Regions from separate parts of the Brachyspira hyodysenteriae ATCC 27164 genome, predicted to be linked through region 1. Evidence: riboswitches for the same ligand, from Rfam matches in the RefSeq annotation. Region 1 holds a riboswitch; the other holds the start of a gene.

Region 1 (10,610 bases):
AATTTTATTGTTTGAGTTATTTTATAAAAATATTATCCTTAAATAAAAAAATGAAAAAAGGAGTAAAGAATGAAAAAGATTTTGCTTTTATGTTCTGCTGGAATGTCTACCAGTATGATAGTAAAAAAGATGCAGGATAAAGCTAAAGCGGATAATATAGATGCTGAAATAGAAGCTGCAAGCGTTTCCAGATTTGAAGAATTAGCAGATAGTTACGATATTTTTCTATTAGGTCCTCAGGTTAAATATCTTAAAGATGAACTAGCTAAAAAAGCTAATGCTAAAGGAAAACCTTTAGATGTTATAGATTTTAAAGACTATGGAAAAATGGACGGAGCTAAAATATTAGACTTTGCTTTGAATTTAACATTATAATCTATTAATATATCTATTATACTTATATACTTAATGTAAGTATAGTATTATTATCATTATTTGTCGCTTATGGTATTGGCAGGCTCTTATAATTTAATAAGCTTTACATGATCTAGAAGCTTTGTTTAAAAGAGAAGAATGAAAGTTATTCAATATTTAGAGTTTATTTTTAGTATTCTTATATACTTAATATATACTACATTTCATAAATGCTTATGCCAAAACTTTACAAAATAATTAAAAATTTTAAGGATAAAAAATATGAACGATAAAATTATTAATTTCATAGAAAATAAAATAACACCAGTAGCAGCTAAATTAGCTAATAACAGATATTTGAATGCTATTAAAGATGCATTTATATATACTATGCCTTTTTTAATAGTAGGTTCTTTTGTACTTTTAATATTTAATTTGCCTTTCACAGATAAAAGCAATTTCTTATATATGGGTTGGTATGACAATTTTACAAAAACTTTCACAGGCGATTTTATTCAAATATTCAATGTAAGTATGGGGATATTATCAGTATTCGTTGCTTATGGTATAGGATATTCTTTGGCTGGTTCTTATAATTTAAGCAGTGTTACAGGCGGTTTCTTATCTCTATTTGCTTTTTTCCTTATAGCTGCTAAAGTAAATGCTTTGTCTGTTGCTGAAGATTTTGCAAGTATATTTTTAGTAGAAGCTGGAAGCAATATAAATGTATTAGATGCTAGATTTTTAGATGCTAAAGGAATATTCTCTGCTATAATAGGCGGTATAATATCAATAGAAATTTACAGATTATTAGTAAGCAAAAATATGACTATAAAACTTCCTGATTCTGTACCTCCTGCAATAGCAAAATCATTTGAAATAATTATACCTATAGCTGTTGTAGGCGTATTATTCCAAATATTAAATATAATAATACAGAAAAAAATGATGATACTTATACCTAACTTGATAATGAAAATAATTTCTCCTTTATTATCAATATCAGATAGTTTGCCATCAGTTATAATACTTCTTTTAGTTATACATATATTATGGTTTGTAGGTATACATGGTGCCAATGTTGTTAATGCTGTAATTACTACAATAACATTATCAAATTTAGCTTTGAATCAGGCTGCTTTACAGGCTGGGGAGTCTTTACCTAAAGTAGTAGCAGGAGAATTCTTCAATGTTTATGTATATATAGGAGGAGCAGGTGCTACATTAGGCCTAGCAATAGCTATGGCATTAAGTAAAAATGCACATCTTAAATCTATAGGAAGACTTTCAGTTATACCTGGATTATTCAATATAAATGAACCTATTATGTTCGGTACTCCTGTTGTTATGAACCCTATACTATTTATACCTTTCATAGGTGTGCCAATAATTAATGCTATAATAGCCTATACAGTTTTAAAAATAGGCATCGTAGGAAAAATTGTTTCTTTAGTACCTTGGACAACTCCTGGTCCATTAGGAGCTTTCTTATCTACTAATTTAAGTGTTCCTGCTATGATTTTGAGTTTATGTTTGGTATTCTTATCATACTTAATATATACTCCTTTCATTAATGCTTATGCTAAAACTTTACCAGATAACGAATAAAATGAATAAATGATTGCAAAATAATAATAACATAAAAACAGGAGAAATATTATAAATGAAAGAGTTAGGAATATCCATTTACCCCTTTCACTCAAAAATGGAAGATAATAAATATTATATAGATTTGGCTTCTAAATACGGATTCACAAGATGTTTTATGTGTCTGCTTTCAGTTGATAGATCTAAAGATGAAATAATAAATGAATTTTCAACTATAATAAATTATGCTAAAGAAAAAGGTATAAAAACTACTTTAGATATATCTCCGGCTGTATTCAAACATTTGGATATAGATTATAAAAATCTTGACTTTTTTCATAAATTGGGAGCTTGGGGCGTAAGATTAGATTTAGGGTTTACAGGTAATGAAGAAAGTTTAATGACATATAACGAATATGATTTGAAAATAGAATTAAATATGAGCAATGATACAGATTATCTTGATAATATAATGAAATATTATCCTAATACTGATAATTTGATAGGCTGTTATAATTTCTATCCTCATGCATATACAGGACTAGACAGAACACTTTTTAAAAGCAGCATGAAACGTTTTAAAAAATATTCTATAAGTTCATCTGCATTTGTTAATGCCAAAGAAGCTACTTTTGGACCTTGGCCTGTAAGCGATGGTATTTGCACATTGGAAGAACATAGAGATATGCCTATAGATGCACAGGCTATGGAATTATTTGCTCTTGGTGTTGACTGTGTTTTCATTGCTAACTGTTATGCAGATGAAAATACTTTTAAAACATTATATAATATGGATAAAAGATTAATAACTTTTAAAGTAGAATTAGTTGATTCTATTCCTAAAGAAGAAAAGAGTATAGTATTAGATATGCTTCATCAAAACAGATTAGATGCTTCTGCTGATGTTATAAGATCTTCAGATACAAGAGCAAAATATAAGGGACATAATTTCAAAATATTTAATGCTGTTTCCGATATAAAAAGAGGAGATATATTAATAGATTCATCAGAATACGGCAGTTATACCGGAGAAATGCAGATAGCTTTGAAAGATTTAAAAAATACCGGAAGAACTAATGTAGTAGGCAGAATTAAAGATGAATATTTATTTCTGCTAGATTATATAAGTCCGGCTAAAAGATTTATTATAAGAGAATAATTTTTACGGAGTTTATTACTTATGACAAAAGATTATGAAACATTTATGGAGGAAAATGTATTTCCTATTATAGCATTAGCTGGAGAAAGTAAGAGTTTAGCTTATGAGGCTTTAAGACTTGCTAAAGAAAATAAATTTGAAGAATCCGATAAAAAAATGAAGGAAGCTGATAAATTATTACTAGAGTCTCATCAATACCAAACTGATTTAATATCAAAAGAAGCTAATGGTGAAAGTTTTGTAATAAACTTACTTTTTATACATGCACAGGATCATTTAATGACTGCAATAAGTGAAAAAAATTTAATAAATGAGCTTATTGATATATTGAAAATGAACCATGAATAAATTTTTATTCTCAAATTAATTAAAATGGGTATTAAATAAATAATACCCATTTTCTTATTTTTATCATCACATATTCTGTAATTAAAAAGTATTCAAATTTTCATACCAATATAATTGAAATAATATAATTTTTTTAAAAATTACATAATTGACTTCTTGATATAAAAATAAAAATATTATATCATTTCTCACAATCGGGGAGCTTGAAAAGGCTGAGAGGAAGTTTACATAATTTATTTTATAAAAACTTCGACCCTTATAACCTGTTTGGGTAATGCCAGCGTAGGGAATTATCTCTTTTATTATTTTCTTTAATACTTTTAATAAAATGAGACCTTTTCTAAAGTTGGTCTTGTTTTATTAAATTATCTTATATAAAGTAAACAAACAAGACTTAAATACAATTCAATAAAACAGGACAAACGGTGTTATAAAAATCTCACTTTAACATTTTAATATAAGGAGCTTTTTATGACTTCAAAACTAAAATTTATTATTCTAATAATTTTATTGGCATTATTTATATCCTGTAAAAAACAAACAAAAAACATCAAAGATGAAATCACTGTAAATCTAGGCTATGAACTTAATACCATAGATCCTGCTTTGAATGATGAAACTTATGGATTTATTTATATCAATCATGCATTTGAAGGACTTCTAAATAAAGACATAAACGGAAATATTATAGGAGGTGTTGCTGATACATGGGAAATAAGCGATGATAGTCTTACATACACATTTCATTTAAGAGATGATGCCAAATGGAGCGACGGTAAAAAAGTTACAGCAGATGATTTTGTATATTCCTATAGAAGAGCAGTTGATCCGAAAACAGCCTCCCCTATTTCTTATTTAATGGAATATATAAAAAATGCCAAAGATATAATAAGAGGCAAACAGAGTGTAGAAAATCTCGGAGTAAATGCTATAGATGAAAATACACTAATAATAGAACTTGAAGCCCCTACACTATATTTTACTGATATATTATCTTCAGGCGGAGTTTATATGCCGGTAAGAAAAGATATAATAGAAAAATACGGCGATGATTGGACTTGGAAGCCTGAAACTTATATAGGAAATGGTGCATACAAAATGGTAGAAAGAAAACCTGATGAACTTCTTGCTTTTGAAATAAATACTAATTATTGGAATTATACCAATCAAGTGGCTAAAAAAATTAATTTTGTTTTAATTGCTGATGAATATATATCACTTAATGCTGTTAGAACAGGAGATGTAGATTTTTCTATAAATGCTCCTCCTATTGGAGAGATAGAAAATTTAATAAAAGAAAATTTAATGGCTGTAAGCGATATCATAGGAGTTTATTATTTGGATTTAAACAATAGAGATAAAGCATTATCAGACAAAAGAGTAAGAAAAGCATTATCGCTTGCAATAGATAGAAACTATATAGTATCAAATATAGGATACGGTAAATTAATACCAGCAGAGGCTTTTGTTCCGCCTGTAGTAAAAGGACTTGAAAAATCATTCAGAGAAGAAAGCAGTAATTATATAATAGCAAACAATTATAGTAATAATGTAGAAGAAGCAAAAAAATTATTAGCTGAGGCAGGATATCCCAATGGAGAAAATTTCCCTATGCTTGAAGTAAAAGTTTCATCTGGTTTTTATACTACAGTTTTGGAAGCTATTCAGCAAATGTGGAAAAATGCTCTTAATATAGATGTAATAGTTAGAACAGAAGAATCAAAAATTACTTTGCCTTTCAGAGAATCAGGAAATTACCAAATGGCTAGAACAAGCTGGACAGGTGATTATAATGATCCTCTTACAATGCTTCAAATTATGACTAGCTACAGCGATATAAATTATGGAGGATTTTCTAATGCCAGATATGATTCTTTGATAGAGTTTGCAACAACTTCCACAAATGCTCAAAAAAGAATGGAAGCTTTAAGAGAAGCGGAATCAATACTTTTTGATGAAGTTCCTATTATACCTTTCATATATAGAACCGATTTCTTAATAGTTAATCCTAAATTAAAAAATTATATTGATGAGCCTTTGGGAAGATATAAATTTAATTATGCTTATTTAGAAGAATGATATTTGAAAAATAATATTTAAATGATAAAATACTATAATTTTATAACAAATACTTTATAATTGATGTGAGGAAAAAAATGAAATTTTCAGAAATAGTGTGGAAAAAAAATGAAGATCTATACAATAAAATAATTAATACAAAATTTAATAAAGAGCTTATGGATGGAAGTTTAGATAAAAATAAATTTGCATACTATATAGAACAAGACAGTTTATATTTAAAATATTATTCTAAAGCTTTAGCTATAATTTCTTCAAAAATACACAATGTAGATTATGCATTAGTATTTTTGAAATCATCTATAAACTCATATATAGTTGAAGAAGAAATTGTGCATAAATATTTCAGAGATACTTTTCAATTTGAAAATACAAATAAAATTACAACTGCAAATTTAGGTTATATAAGTTTTCTTATTAATACTGCTCATACTGAAGCCTTTGAAACTGCTGCTTCCTCTATATTGCCTTGTTTTTGGATATATAATGAATTAGGTAAATATATAAAGGCAAATGCAGAAATTGAAAATAATCCATACAGAAAATGGATTGATACTTATGCTGATGAAGAATTCTCTAAGGCAACTGAATATATGATTAAAATAGTTGATAATTTATATGATAATGCATCTGATGCTGTAAAAGAAAAAATGATAGCCGTTTTTGATATAGGATTCGTTTGGGAATATAGATTTTGGAATGATGCCTATAATTTAGACGATTTCCATAATGTATAAAACTTTTAAATAAATTAATATAAATTAATTGAAATTTACTTCTCTGTATGTTAAAATAACATTATTATACATACAGGGGGTATACATTAAATGAATAATACTTTAACTTTGATAATAGGACTTATATTAACTTTTATAATATTAAGTGCTGTAAGAAAAATTATATTCAATATAAGAAGTAAAGGTAAATTCAAAAATATAAATATCAATGATGCTGTTTCAATTTATAAAAATAATAAAGATGTAGGTCTAATAGATGTAAGAAGCTATATGGAAGTTCAGCAAAGCGGATACATAAAAAGCAGCGTAAATATTCCTTTAGACGATTCTAAATTCGATGAAAAAATGTCAAAATTAGATAAAAACAAAGAGTATATAGTTTATTGTGCAAGCGGAAGCCGTTCTGGTATGGCTTGTATGCGTATGTATAAATTAGGATTTACCAATATTAATAATCTTACTCATGCGGGATATTTTCAGCTTTCATCATATTTAAAATAAATTCAAATTACTAAAAATATAATTAAGTAAAATATCTTTTTCCCTTTATTAAAAATTTTATATATAAAAAAGCGAAGTTAATTTTAATTAACTTCGCTTTGAATATTATAATCAACTACTTATTAATGTTTAAAATGTCTTATTCCAGTAAATATCATAGCAATACCATGTTCATTACAAGCATCTATTGATTCCTGATCTCTCATAGATCCTCCTGGCTGAATTATAGCTTTAATATTGTATTTAGCACAAGCATCCACTACATCTCTAAATGGGAAGAAAGCATCGGATGCCATAACTACTCCGTCACCTGCTCTCTCTAAAGCATCTTCGCAAGCCCATATTCTGTTAGTTTGTCCGCTTCCTATACCTTTAGCCATGAAGTCTTTTATTACTACTATAGCATTTGATTTAGCATATTTTACAACCTTAATTCCGAATATTAAATTCTTCATTTCTTCTTCTGTAGGTTTTTTCTCTGTTACAACTTTATAATCTTCTATTAAAGTAGTATCTTCATCTTGAACAAGTAATCCGCCGTCAACTTTAACAAGATTGATTTTATCATTAGTATTAGTTTTATATTTTATAACTCTTAAATTCTTTTTAGTTTTTAATACTTCCAAAGCTTCAGGAGTAAAGTCTTTAGCAATAACAATTTCTAAGAATATTTTAATAAGTTCTTTTGCAGTTGCTTCATCTACTGTACTGTTAAATGCTACTATTCCTCCGAATATAGAAGTAGGATCGCATTCATAAGTTCTATTATAAGCCTCTAATACACTGCTTCCTAATGCAGCACCGCAAGGAGTAGAGTGTTTTATAGCAGAACAAGCATATTCTTTTTTAGACTCATCAAATTCTAATACTATTTTTAAAGCTATATCCATATCTCTGATATTATTAAATGAAAGTTCTTTTCCATTTAATTGTTCAAAATCTTTCATAGAGCCTTTATCTGTAGTAGAAACATAATAGCTTGCTCCCTGATGAGGATTTTCTCCGTATCTTAATTCTTCCTGTAATGCATAAGACATATTCAAATAATTAAGTTTTTTATCTTCTTTACTTTCTAATGAATTAAACATAAACTCTGAAACTGCGGCATCATAAGCAGAAGTTAAATTAAATACTTTAGAAGCTAAATATTTTTTTGTTTCAAAACTTACTTCGCCTTTTTCCATTTCGCTTTTTACTAAATCATAATCTTTAACATCGCTTATAACCACAACATCTTTGAAAGACTTGGCAGCAGAACGAAGCATAGTAGGTCCGCCTATATCAATAAACTCTATCTTCTCTTCAAATTTCAAATTATCATCTTGTACTTTTTCAAAGAAAGGATAAAGATTAACTATCACCATATCTATAGGAGTTATGCCTCTTTCTTTAATAGTTTCCATATGAGTAGGATTATCTCTTATAGCAAGTATTGCTCCATGTATTTTTGGATCTAAAGTTTTTACTCTTCCGTCAAGCATTTCTTTAGCTCCTGTAACCTCAGAAACTTCTATAACCGGTATATTATTTTCTTTCAAATATTTATAAGTTCCGCCTGTAGAAACTATTTCCACATTCTTTGAAGTTAAAAACTTGGCAAAGTCTAATATTCCGTCTTTATAGAATACAGATATTAATGCTCTTTTAATCATTATAAAGCTCCCATTAATCAAAATAATGAATCAATTATAATATAAAACTTGTTATTGTAAAGAGTAATTTATTTTCTAAATAACTAAAATATTTAATCGTAAGCATTAACACTGAACGCCGCCCGCCCACCCCAAATTTTTCTCTGCGTAAGCAATAAGATAGTTATCATAATTGTAATTTTATGTTAACTATGTTATAATGAACTTTCATATTATATAATTCATTTAAATATAATATTTCATTAAAAATAAGGGTTAGTTTATGAAACATTTCTTTTCTTTTTGTTTTATCTTGATGATATTCATATCAAATGTATATGCTGATGTAAAAGTAGATTTCAGATTATTTTCAAGTTCTTATGCATATAACGGTGAAAATTTATTATGGCAGGATACAAGAACAACATTAACATACTTTGAAAATTTTACAGAAGGAGCTTTTGATATAAAATTCAATGATCTTATCACTTTGAGAGTAGGAGCTTCAATATTTTTTCCATTTACATTTGAATTTCCTCAAGGCATAAGAGTATTTCCTGTAGTTACAACACAATTATCAAATGAATATATTTCTCTAAGAATAGGTACTATGACAGGCGGGCATAATCTTCCTTCACCTATAAGAGATCCTTTAATGGATATGACACCTGTTGTAAGATCTACTCCAGATAATACATTAATAGCAAAAGGACCTGAAGAATATAAATATAATGAACCTTTCACACATGGTTATTATGAATACGGTGCTTCTTTTGAATGGTTTAAAGGAGGAAAGGGAGAAGTATATATGAATTGGCAAATACAGCATAATGCTAAACATAGAGAAAGATTTGATGTAGGTGTTACTTATGCTATGGATTTTGCACATGATATAGCAACTCCTTATGTAGGTATACACTATTGGCATAATGGAGGACATGAATATCCATTCGTTGAAGGTTCTCCGGCAATTACAGAAAACTATGTAGGAGCTATAGGTATTAATAGTTACTACTTATCAATACTTTATATGGCTTCATATAATCTCGCTGACAGAGATAATGAACCTGGAGTATTCGGACATGGAATTTTCTTAAGAGGTACAATACCTGTTATGACTTGGTTTGAAATAGAGCCTATAATATTTGTATCAGGCTGGTATATAAATAAAAATCATAAATTTATAAGCGTTGAAGGAGATCCTTTTTATAGAGTTCCTTTCTATTTCGGACTTAACTTAAAGAAAGACTTTGTATTCGACAATGGTATAGTATTAGGAATTGCCTTAGTTAATGGATTATTCCTAAATGAAAAAAATGAAATAGGAGTGAGATATGATCAGTCTTTGCAGTTTGATTTTACATATTTAGTACCTATAAAACAATAATTAATAATTTTTTATTATTTATAGCGATAAACTAGAATATATTCTAAATTATCGCTATTATTTTATCATTTTTTATTTTTAGTATTTAACAATATAAATAATAAAAACTTATATAATATAAATTGCTTTTATTAAAAAATATAGTAATATTTATAGCTATAGGAGTTTTTTAAATATGAAAGATAAAAAAGAAGTAAATCCGAATACTAATCATAAAAGCGTAAATCATGATGAAGCCAATTTTTCACATGTATATTTCTATAAACTTTTATTTGAAGAAAAACCAGAATTGCCTAATATAGAATTAATTAAACAGAAAATAAGAAAATATTATGAAGATATAGAAGTAATATCATCAGATAATGGCATTTACAGTATAGCAATAAATGATTTAAAAGTAAAATATAAAGATGAAAAGGAAGTACCAGCACAAATTTTGATGCCTAGTGCTATGGAATTCGATTATACCACTATAAACGACTATTATTATAGTCAGATGTGGGATATAAAAGAACCTAAAGAACTTATAAAAAACTGTAATTATGAAATAATGCTTAGTGATTTTTTGGCTGCAGGACTAGATTATAAAGATAGAACAACCCTACTTAATAATTGGCTTTATACAGCATTACAGCTTTTTGATAATTGTGTTGCCGTATATAATGAACAAAGCGGTAAACTTCTTTTGCCTGATCAAATACTAAATAATACCTACCCTAAAGATTTCAGATTTATGCTTTCAGGCGTTAATATAAGACTATTTAATGTTCAGGATTCAAATGATATTATAGTAGACACTTTAGGAATGTATGCTATAGGTTTACCAG
Region 2 (10,610 bases), 320 kb from region 1:
TGTTCAAGAACTGAATTGGGCTATGAAGAAGCTGAAGGCGTTTACGGAATTTGGATATTAGATGAAGATATAGAAAAAGTACATGCAGATAAAGACAGTATATTAGGTAATTCTCTTTCAACTATAGTAGGAAGTACAGATCATATATTCAATGTTGAAATCACAGCAAACAGAGGAGATTTAGTAAGTATTATAGGTTTTGCCAGAGAATGTTCTTTGGTTTTAGAAAGAAGAGTAAGCATACCTTCTGTTAATACTTATGATGCTGCAGGCGGTAATATAGATATAACTGTTGAAAATCAGGAAAGCTGTTATAAATATGTAGGAAGGCTTATAAAAGATATAACTGTAGGACCTTCTCCTGATTGGATGCAGAAAAGATTAAAAATGTGCGGAATCAATCCTATAAATAATATAGTAGATGTTACAAACTATGTTATGCTTGAATATGGACAGCCTTTGCATGCTTATGATTTCGATAAAATAAAAGATGGTAAAATAATAGTTAGAAATGCCAGAAGCGGAGAAAAAATTACTTTACTTGACGGCAGAGAAATAGATCTTACAGATGATGTTTTAGTTATAGCAGACAGTGAAAAGCCTATAGGTGTTGCTGGAGTTATGGGCGGTGATTCTACTAAAATTGAAAATGAAACTAAAAATATTTTAATAGAAAGTGCTTATTTCGATCATATAGCTGTAAAAAAATCTACAATAGCAACTAATACAAAAACAGATGCTTCATACAGATTTGAAAGAGATATAGACCATACTCTTACTCTTGCAGCTTTAAATAGAGTTGTTGATTTAATAGTTACATTAGATAATTCATGCAAAATAGCTTCAAGATCTAAAGAGGTTAATGTTAAACAGTTTGATGCTAATATAATAGTATTTGACTGCGGACTTGTAAAAAGATATTTAGGTCTTAATATGAATAAGATGGAAATATCTTCTATATTCAAAAGATACGGATTTAAAGCTGTAGCACTTGGAGAGAATAACCTAAAAGTAGAAATACCTTATTACAGACATGATTTATCTATAGCAGAGGATTTGATAGAGGAAATAGCTAGAGTTTACGGATATAATAATATAGATTCTAATGTACCTCATATCAAATGTAATCCTATAAATACAGACTATTCTGAAGTAAGCTTTGTTAAGCATAGAATGGCTTCTTACGGACTTTATGAAACTAAACAGTATTCTATGGGAGACAGTAATGTATTTAAGTCTTTAGGAATAGAAGAAGAAAAACTTATAAAAGTAGTAAATCCATTAACTAATGATATGGATGTTTTAAGACCTACAACTTTAGCTTCTCTTCTTAATAGTGTAGCTTATAATCAGAATCATAGACATAAAAACGGTGCTTTATTTGAAGTTGGAAATATTTTCTATAAAGAAAATGATAACTTTGTAGAAGAAAAGCATTTATCTGCTGTTATGTTCGGACTTTATCAGGAAAAGTTATGGAATAAGGATGCTAGAGCTTATGACTTCTTTGATATGAGCGGAGTTATTGAAGAGCTTTTAATAAAAGATTTAAAATGTACTGATTATAATTTGATACCTAAAGAACATAAATGGCTTATACCTACTATGTCTGGTGAGATTGTTATATTCGGGGAGAAAATAGGTATCATTGGAAGACTTCATCCTAAACTTCTTAAACTTTTTGATATAAGCGGTGAAGTTTATTTCTTGGATATTGATATTAGAAAGACTTTGAAATTAGTTAAAGAGAGAGTTAAAAAGCAGAAATTAAAAGATATAGGTAAATATCCTGCTGTATTTAGAGATTTAGCTTTGGTTTGCTCTAATAATATAGAGTTCAGCAAGGTTATTAAATCTATAAGTAAATTTAATAATATCATACAGAATGTTAATGTAGTTGATAGATATGTAGGTGAACAGGTTGAAGATGGAAAACAATCAATAGCAATATCTATAACATATTATGATCCTAATAAAACTTTAAGAGAAGAAGATATTAATAATGTGGAAAAATCTTTGCTTGAAATGCTTAAAACAAGATTTGATATAAATTTACGTGTTTAATTTATTAGTATTAAAGAGGTTTTATAATGGAATACGATATAATCACTTGGGAAAATATAGATGAAGCTATAGAAGTATTAGCAAAACAAATAGAAGATTCAAAGATTCATTATGAGGTTATTTATGGATTGGCAAGAGGAGGATTAGTTCCTGCTGTTATGCTTTCTCATAGACTTAAAATTCCTATGGTATTAAATATGGAAGAAGTTTGGAGATTGAAAGTAAAGAATAAAGCTGCTTTGATTGTTGATGATATATCTGATACAGGAGAAACTCTAAAATATTTTGATGATCAGAAATTTGATATTGCTACTTTATTTGTAAGAGAGCATACAAGCAAAATAAAGCCTAGATATAGTTATAAAAATATTAATCATGATAATTGGCTTTTATTTCCTTGGGAGACTAAAGCTTCTAGTAAATAATTGTAAGTATTTTACTTTAATAAATATAAAACAAACATTTTCTTATATTTTTATAGGATTATGTTTGTTTTTTTATATTTAAATACAAAGTAATATATAGTATACTTTTGCTTTGACAAAGTTTTTTATTTTATGTATAATTGATAAAAAGTTGATAATTATGAATCAGGACGTTAAAAGTTATATACATGATAAATTAAAACGTATTCCGGATAAGTCCGGAGTATATTTTATGAAGGATTCCAAATCCGAAATAATTTATATAGGTAAGGCAAAATCTCTAAAGAAAAGAGTATCATCATATTTTAATAATTCAAATAAAGATGCTAAGACAACAGCATTAGTTGAGCATATAAGAGATATTGAATATATACTTACAGAAAATGAAGTTGAGGCTTTGATATTAGAAGCTGAGATGATAAGAAAGCATAAGCCTCATTATAATATACTTCTTAAAGATCAGAAATCATTTCCATTTATAGCAATTACAAATGAGCATTTTCCAAGAGTTATAAAGGCTAGAAATGTAATAGATAAAGATAATGCCAGAAAATATAAAAAGTATTACGGACCTTATGTCGCTGCGGAAAGGGCGGATAATATAGTAAAGTTTATAATTGATAATTTCAAATTAAGAAGATGTAAATATGATTTTCCGCTTAAAAGAGCTATAAGACCATGCCTTTATCATCATATAGGAAAATGTACAGCTCCTTGTGCCGATTTAATCACTGAAGAAGAGTATGATAAAACTATAGATGATGCTGTAATGGTGCTTGAGGGCAATGTTGATGAATTGGTGGCTAGATTAAAACAGGAAATGTTTGTTCATGCTGAAAAGCTGGAGTTTGAAGCGGCTAAAGATTTGAGAGATAAAATTGATTTGCTTAAATATATAACAGTAGAGCAGAGTATTTATATTCCAGAAAGCGATGATATTGATATAATAGGAGCTTATGGAGAGAATGGCAATTATACTATAGTAATTTTATCGGTTAAAGGAGGCAAACTTGCAGACAGAAAAACTTTCAGTATGCAGTCTCCTAATGATGAAGATTATTATAATGAAAATGGTATGTCAAAATATTCTGAAATACTATCTGCATTCTTTACTCAATATTATACTCATGCCAATTTGATACCGGCTTCTATATCTACAGATTTTCCTCTTAATGATGTTGATATAATAAAGGATTATTTAAAGCAGGTTTCAGGAAGAGATGTTGATATAAAATTAGATAAAAGCAGAAAAGGTTTAATGGCAATAGCAAATGAAAATGCCAAACATTTATTCAAAGAAAAAGCATTGATAAGAGAAGTACCTTTAGGAATAACAAGACTTCAGGAAATATTCAAATTGAAAAAAGCTCCTAGCATAATAGAGTCTTTCGATATAGCACATATTCAGGGAAGCTATACTATGGCTGGAATGGTGAGATTTGTTAATGGAGTTTCTGACAATAAGAATTATAGAATATTCAATATGAAAACAGTTACAGGAATAGATGACTTCGCTTCAATAAAAGAGGCAGTTTACAGAAGATACAAAAGATTAAGAGATGAGAACCTTACTTTCCCAGACTTAATACTTATAGACGGAGGTAAAGGACAGCTTAATTCAGCTATAGAGGCATTGAAGGAACTTGATATAAAAGGTCAGCCTATAATGGCATTAGCTAAAAAGTTTGAGGAGATATATTTGCCAAATAGAAATGAACCTGTACAGCTTAGCGATAATGAGCCTGCAAGATTATTTTTACAGAAGGTAAGAGATGAAACTCACAGATGGGTTAACAGCAGTCATGGTAAGAAAAGAAGCAGAGAGATGGTCAGAAGCGAACTTGAAAGCATAGAGGGAATAGGTAAGAAAACTATAGAGAAATTATATTCTCATTTTATAAATATAGACAATATAAAAAATGCATCATTTGAAAGCATTAGAAATATACCTGGAATAAGCTATAAAGCAGCAAATAATATATATGATCATTTTCATAAATGAGTTATTTATTATAAAAAATTATCTTGATACCATCTTCCATACTATAGCCATATCATTTATAGCATAGTCAAGAAAATCTTTAAATCCGCAAAACTCTCCGCTTTCATCTATATACATATTGTTTTCCATTCTCTTGCATCCAGAGCTGCATACTCTTTGATATTTACAAGAACGGCATAATGCATATTTATCATCATTTATTCTGTTTGATTTTTCATTTATAAAGTCTTTTGCTTTGCTGCTTGAATAAATCTGCACTAAATCATCTTCAGCTATATTTCCTATTTTATAATCATCTAAACAATAAAAGTCGCAAGGAAAAACATCTCCATTGCTTTCTATTATTATTTGATTTGTGCATTTTCCGTTTATACCGCAAGTCATAGGAGGATAGCCTCCGAAAAATAATGGAATGATATTGTCAAAGAACTGTATGCTGTAATAATTATTATTAAAAAAATCTTCTTTCCATAATGAAAATATTTCTTTATAGAAGTTTGAAAATTCTTTAGGTTTTATAGAATATTCTGTACTATATGAATTCATTTCAGATAGGCAAGGTATGAACTGAGTATATTTTATATCAAGTTTTTTTATTTCCTCATATATGTCTTTAGGATATTTTGATAATTCGGATGTGAGAACTGTAAGTATATTGTATTCTACATTAAACGCATCGAATAGCTTTTTAGTTTCTAATACTCTGTTGTAAGTATCATTATTACTTTTATCTACTCTGTAATCATCATGTATATCTTTTATTATGTCGAAAGAAAGTCCTACCAAAAAATTATTTTCTTTGAATAATTCGCACCATTTATCATCTATCAATAAACCGTTAGTTTGTATGCTGTAATTTATATTGATATTTTTTTTATTGCTGATATTCACATAATCTACAAACGATTTAAAATATTCAAAACCGGTTACTGTAGGCTCTCCGCCCTGAAATGAAAACAATGCATTTTTATCAGCATTTTGAAGAACTTTATCTATTATAGCTTTCATAACTTTTTCAGTCATAATGCCGTTATTTTCTATTTTTCTGTTTTTGGCTTCATCTATATAAAAGCAGTATTTACAATTTATATTGCATAAAGATGATGATGGTTTGATTAGCACTGATACATTATTCATAAATTTTATCTTAATACATAATTTTATAAATTTCAATATTTATAATGGTTATATATTATATAAAAAATATAAGAGATTATAAGAGAATATACGCTATAATCTTTATATAGTGTCAAAAAATATATCTTTAATAATAAATCTTTAAACTAAATTATATACAACTTTACATTTATAATTAATTTAGTATAATAAAGCTATGAGTGAAATAAAAAATATTAATGTTTTAAATGATTATTTTATGCGTTATATGTTTGCCAAAGAAGGACATGAGCGTATTTTACTTAATTTAATTAATGCAGTAAGAACAGATTACAATCAAGAGCCTTTTGAGGAAGTGAAAGTACTTAATACTTTTAATTTAAAAGAAACTATTAATGATAAACAATCTATTGTAGATGTAAGGGCAGTTACAAAAAGCGGAGAAACTGTTTTAGTAGAAATACAGAGGATAGGAAATCAGTCATTTGTTTATAGAAGTTTATATTATTGGGCTAAATGTTATGTATCTAATTTAAGGAATAATGAAAAATATAATGATTTAAAACAGGTAATAGTGATTAATATTTTAGACTTTAATTTGTTAAAAGATATTGACAAAGAGCATAGCTGTTATGTAATAAAAGAGCTTGAAACCAATCATATACTTACTAATCATTTTGAAATGCATTTTCTTGAATTACAGAAATATTTATCTAGTAATTCAAATCTTAAAGAAGAATTAGATACTTGGTTTTATTTTTTGACAATTAAAGAAAAAATAGAAAAAATGGAGGAAATTATGGATATATTAGTTAAAAAAAATCCTATAATGAAAGAAGTTTATGATGAGTATAATAAGTTTGCAGATACAAAAGATTTATTTGAAAATTATGCAGAATATGAGAAGAATTATTTTGACATACTTGCATTAAGTGAAGAGAGAATAAGAGGAAGAGAAGAAGGAAGAGAAGAAGGTATAAAAGAAGGTATAAAAGAAGGTATAAAAGAAACGCAAATATCAATGGCTAGAAATATGAAAAATAAGAATATGGATATAAAGCTTATTAGTGAATTAACAGGATTAACTACAGAAGAAATAGAGAAGTTATAATAAAATTATTGAATTAAATTACTAATTATTGCTAGCGATAAACTTGCTTAAATGTAGCTTACAACTAAAGTTATCATCTGATCGTTTATCACTTCAAAAATTAATAACATAATTGGTATATAATTTTTATTGATAAAATATTATTAATAAAATCAAAAAGGCGTTAATATAAACTTATAATTCATTATATTTTTTGTATATAGTATAAAGTTTTTTTGTAGGATTAAATAGGATTAAATATGAAAGAAAGTAAAAACTATTATACTATAATACCTTCGGCTGTAAGATATGATAAGAGATTAAAGCCATTATCAAAATTAATTTACGGTGAAATTACAGCACTCACCAACGATAAAGGTTACTGCTGGGCTAATAATAATTACTTCGCTGAAATTTATTCTGTGAGTAAGGATACAATTTCAAGAGCCGTAAGACAGTTAGAAGAGTATGGTTATATAAAATGCATTTATGATAAGAGTAAGCAGAATAATGAAAAAAGAAAAATATATATAAAAAAATCTGTATCATCAAAAAAGTCTATACGGTATAGTAAAAATTCTACAGACGGCATAGACAAAAAAGTCGAAGATAATAATAAAAATAATAACTTAAATAATAAAGAAAGTGAATCAGATAATAAAAAAGATTCGCATAAAATAAATAAAACAGATAAAAAAATAAATTCTCCCTCTCATAGTTTTGATTCATTTGTTAATGAGCTTATTGATACTTTTAATTTTATTACAGGAAGCAAAGCGACTAAATTATATCAAGTACATTCTTTTAAAACTAAATACAAGCAGGAAGAAATAAAATCTATTTTCGATGATAGGAAATTTGATTGGAAGGATTGTATTAATTTAGCTAGGCAAAAAGTTAAGGATAAAGATAACTTATCGGGTATATGGCTTGATTTTTTGTCTTATTTAAAAATTTATTTGATTAAAGGCGACAGAGAAAACACTATTAAAAGATATTATACTAAAGAAGAACTGATAAAAAGAGAAGAGAAGCTTAAAGAAATAGAGTTAATTAAAATAAAAAGAGAGAAGGAGGAAAAATTAAAATTGCTTGAAGAAGAAAAAAGACTAGGTTTTGATAAGATGACTGAAGATGAGATTATAGAACTTACCAAAAGAAATTTGATGTTTTTGAAGCGTGCTTGATTATAATAAAATCTAAAAAATATCGTTAATAGTAATTGAAATAATTTTATTTTGTTATATAATATTATAAAAAATTAGGGGAGCTTAAAAGGCTGAGAGTAAGTTTAATAACTTAGACCCTTATAACCTGTTGGATAATGCCAGTGTAGGGAAATATTTTATTATCGAATAAGTTTTCTAAAATTATTTTCTTTTTAATTCTTATACACTCATTATTTTCATTAAGGTTTCTCTAAATTATGAATTTATATTTAAGGAAATTTTTATGGATAATGTTTCAAATTCTGAAAGTGTTTTAAGCAGTAATGATTTAGCTAATATTAAATATAGTAAATCAATTTATTTAAAATTTATTGTACTTAGTTTTATCGGCATATTTATGTTATTTATACCAATTAAGATAGGCGATGTTAAATCAATACCTATAGATCATTTAGTAAGTTTTATAAGAAAAATTCCTTTTGTAGATCCTTATTATGGTATTCTTATAACTATGTTCGGAGGTATATATCCTTTTATAAATAAGTCTTGGAATAAAAATAAAACTGAAATAGTATTTTCATTTATTAAACTTACATCGATACCATTTATAATAATGGCTTATTTTGGATTAGGACCTGATGATTTTCATAAACCTAATATGCTTCTTTTTTCTTATAATCTGCTCACTCAAATAGCATTGATTAATAGTATAGGTTTTATATTCTTATCATTTTTGGTAGATTACGGACTTATGTCATTTGCCGGTATATTTATGCGATGTATAATGAAGCCTATATGGAAAACTTCTGGAAGATCATCTTTGGATGCTATAGCCTCATTTGTAGGAAGTTATTCTATTGCTCTTTTGATGACAAGTAAAGTTTATAAGAAAGGTTTTTATTCTAAAAAAGAAGCCTGTATAATAGCTACAGGATTTTCTACAGTTTCGACTACTTTTATGATAGTTGTTGCTAAGATGTTTAATGTTATAGATAAATGGAATATATATTTTTTTGGTACTATGTTAATAACTTTTATAGTAACTGCTATAACTGTAAGACTTTATCCATTAAGAAATAAACCTAGCGACGGATATATGGATAAAGAAGTTGCTGAAGAGCCTATATATAGAGGCGGAAATATTTTTAAGCTGGCATTAAATGAAGCTGCTGAAGTTGCTAGTCATTCTGATAGTGTGCTAAATAGTGTTGTTAAGAATCTTAAAGAAGGACTTGTTGTTTCTATTTCAGTAATGCCTAACTTTATGGCTATAACATTTATAGGACTTTTAATAGTTAATTATACTCCTTTATTTGATGTTATAAGCTATATATTTTTACCTGTTACTAAATTACTTGGGCTTGGAGATGAGGCTTATATAGTGGCAAAGGCTTGTTCTGTTACATTAGTTGAAATGTCATGTTCTTCAAGTATTGTAATGTATGCTAGTCAATTTGCTAAGTCTGTAGTTGCTGTGGTATGCGTTACTGAGATTTTATATTTTGCTGCTCCTATACCTGTAATATTGGCTGTAGGAATACCTATAAAGATAAGAGATATGATGATAATATGGGTTGAGAGAATAATACTTTCATTGTTATTCGCTGTGCCTTTTGCATATTTCTTTCTTAGTTGATAATTAGTATATAATAAGTGGGAGATTAATTATGAAATACTATATTATAGATTCTTTTGCTGATGAGGTTTTCAAAGGTAATCCTACAGCCGTTTGTATATTAGAAAAAAATATTTCTCATGAACTTATGCAGAATATTGCTATGGAGAATAATATTTCAGAAACTGTTTTCACTATAAAGAATGGAAATAATTATGATGTGTATTGGTTTACTCCTAAATGCGAAATAGATTTCTGCGGACATGCTGTACTTGCTGTAGCTTATGCTATATTAAATTTCGCTGAAAAAGAATCTAATGAGGTGAGTTTAAATACTAAAGAGGGTATATTAACCATTAGAAAAAAAGATGATCTTTATGAAATGGATACTCCTAATTATGATTTAAAGCCTATAGAAATTACATCTGATATAATAGAAGCTATAGGAGGAATAAAACCTTTAGAAGCTTATATAGGAAGAGATATTGTATGTGTATTGGAAGATGAAAATCAGGTTATAAATGCAAAACCAAATTTAGAAACTATAAAAAAATTAGACGGGCTTTTATTTCATATAACATCTGATGTAAAAGATAAACAGAATAATCAATATGACAGCATTACTAGAACTTTCGGTCCGAAATTGGACGCAGATGAAGTTGATGTATGCGGTTCTGGGCATTGTCATATTATACCTTTGCTTTCCAAGAAATTGAATAAAGATTATTTTACTGCATTTCAGGCTTCTCCAAGAACAGGAGTACTATACTGCGATATTAAAAATAATAAATTAAAAATAGCCGGAAAGGCATGTTTATATTGTATTTCTGAGATTTTTATTTAAATTATAAGGAGTTATAAAATGAGTACATTACAAGAAGAAATATTTAATTCAATAAAAGAAATGAAAAGTAAAAGTCCATTAGTTCATAATATTACTAATTTTGTAGTTATGCAAATTACAGCTAATGCTTTGCTTGCAGTTGGAGCTTCTCCTGTGATGACATTCGAGAAAGAGGAGTTTGAAGATATGCTTTCTATTGCTTCATCGCTTGTTGTTAATATTGGAACATTGACTACAGTTTCTATTGAGGCTATGCATAAAGCTTGCGAGATAGCAAATAAAAAA

The links. A riboswitch is a leader RNA that binds a small molecule or an ion and turns the genes downstream of it on or off. The one in region 1 is predicted to bind thiamine pyrophosphate.
Region 2: it holds a riboswitch for thiamine pyrophosphate, as region 1 does, so the genes downstream of both, BHYOB78_RS04840 (YjiH family protein) here and BHYOB78_RS03490 (peptide ABC transporter substrate-binding protein) in region 1, are expected to answer to the same signal.

What each region holds. Positions count from the first base shown of each region.
Region 1 is NZ_CP015910.2:750,703-761,312, reverse strand. It holds gene BHYOB78_RS03510 (PTS sugar transporter subunit IIB) at 70-375, shown strand; gene celB (PTS cellobiose transporter subunit IIC) at 637-1,962, shown strand; gene BHYOB78_RS03500 (DUF871 domain-containing protein) at 2,018-3,100, shown strand; gene BHYOB78_RS03495 (PTS lactose/cellobiose transporter subunit IIA) at 3,122-3,448, shown strand; TPP riboswitch at 3,634-3,754, shown strand; gene BHYOB78_RS03490 (peptide ABC transporter substrate-binding protein) at 3,920-5,527, shown strand; gene BHYOB78_RS03485 (TenA family protein) at 5,605-6,264, shown strand; gene BHYOB78_RS03480 (rhodanese-like domain-containing protein) at 6,355-6,765, shown strand; gene purH (bifunctional phosphoribosylaminoimidazolecarboxamide formyltransferase/IMP cyclohydrolase) at 6,888-8,417, opposite strand; gene BHYOB78_RS03470 (hypothetical protein) at 8,680-9,783, shown strand; gene BHYOB78_RS03465 (DUF4261 domain-containing protein) at 9,959-10,610, shown strand, end outside.
Region 2 is NZ_CP015910.2:1,066,728-1,077,337, forward strand. It holds gene pheT (phenylalanine--tRNA ligase subunit beta) at 1-2,064, shown strand, start outside; gene BHYOB78_RS04815 (phosphoribosyltransferase) at 2,091-2,489, shown strand; gene uvrC (excinuclease ABC subunit UvrC) at 2,650-4,491, shown strand; gene BHYOB78_RS04825 (radical SAM/SPASM domain-containing protein) at 4,510-5,628, opposite strand; gene BHYOB78_RS04830 (Rpn family recombination-promoting nuclease/putative transposase) at 5,825-6,718, shown strand; gene BHYOB78_RS04835 (helix-turn-helix domain-containing protein) at 6,958-7,884, shown strand; TPP riboswitch at 7,951-8,053, shown strand; gene BHYOB78_RS04840 (YjiH family protein) at 8,150-9,502, shown strand; gene BHYOB78_RS04845 (PhzF family phenazine biosynthesis protein) at 9,534-10,325, shown strand; gene thiM (hydroxyethylthiazole kinase) at 10,344-10,610, shown strand, end outside.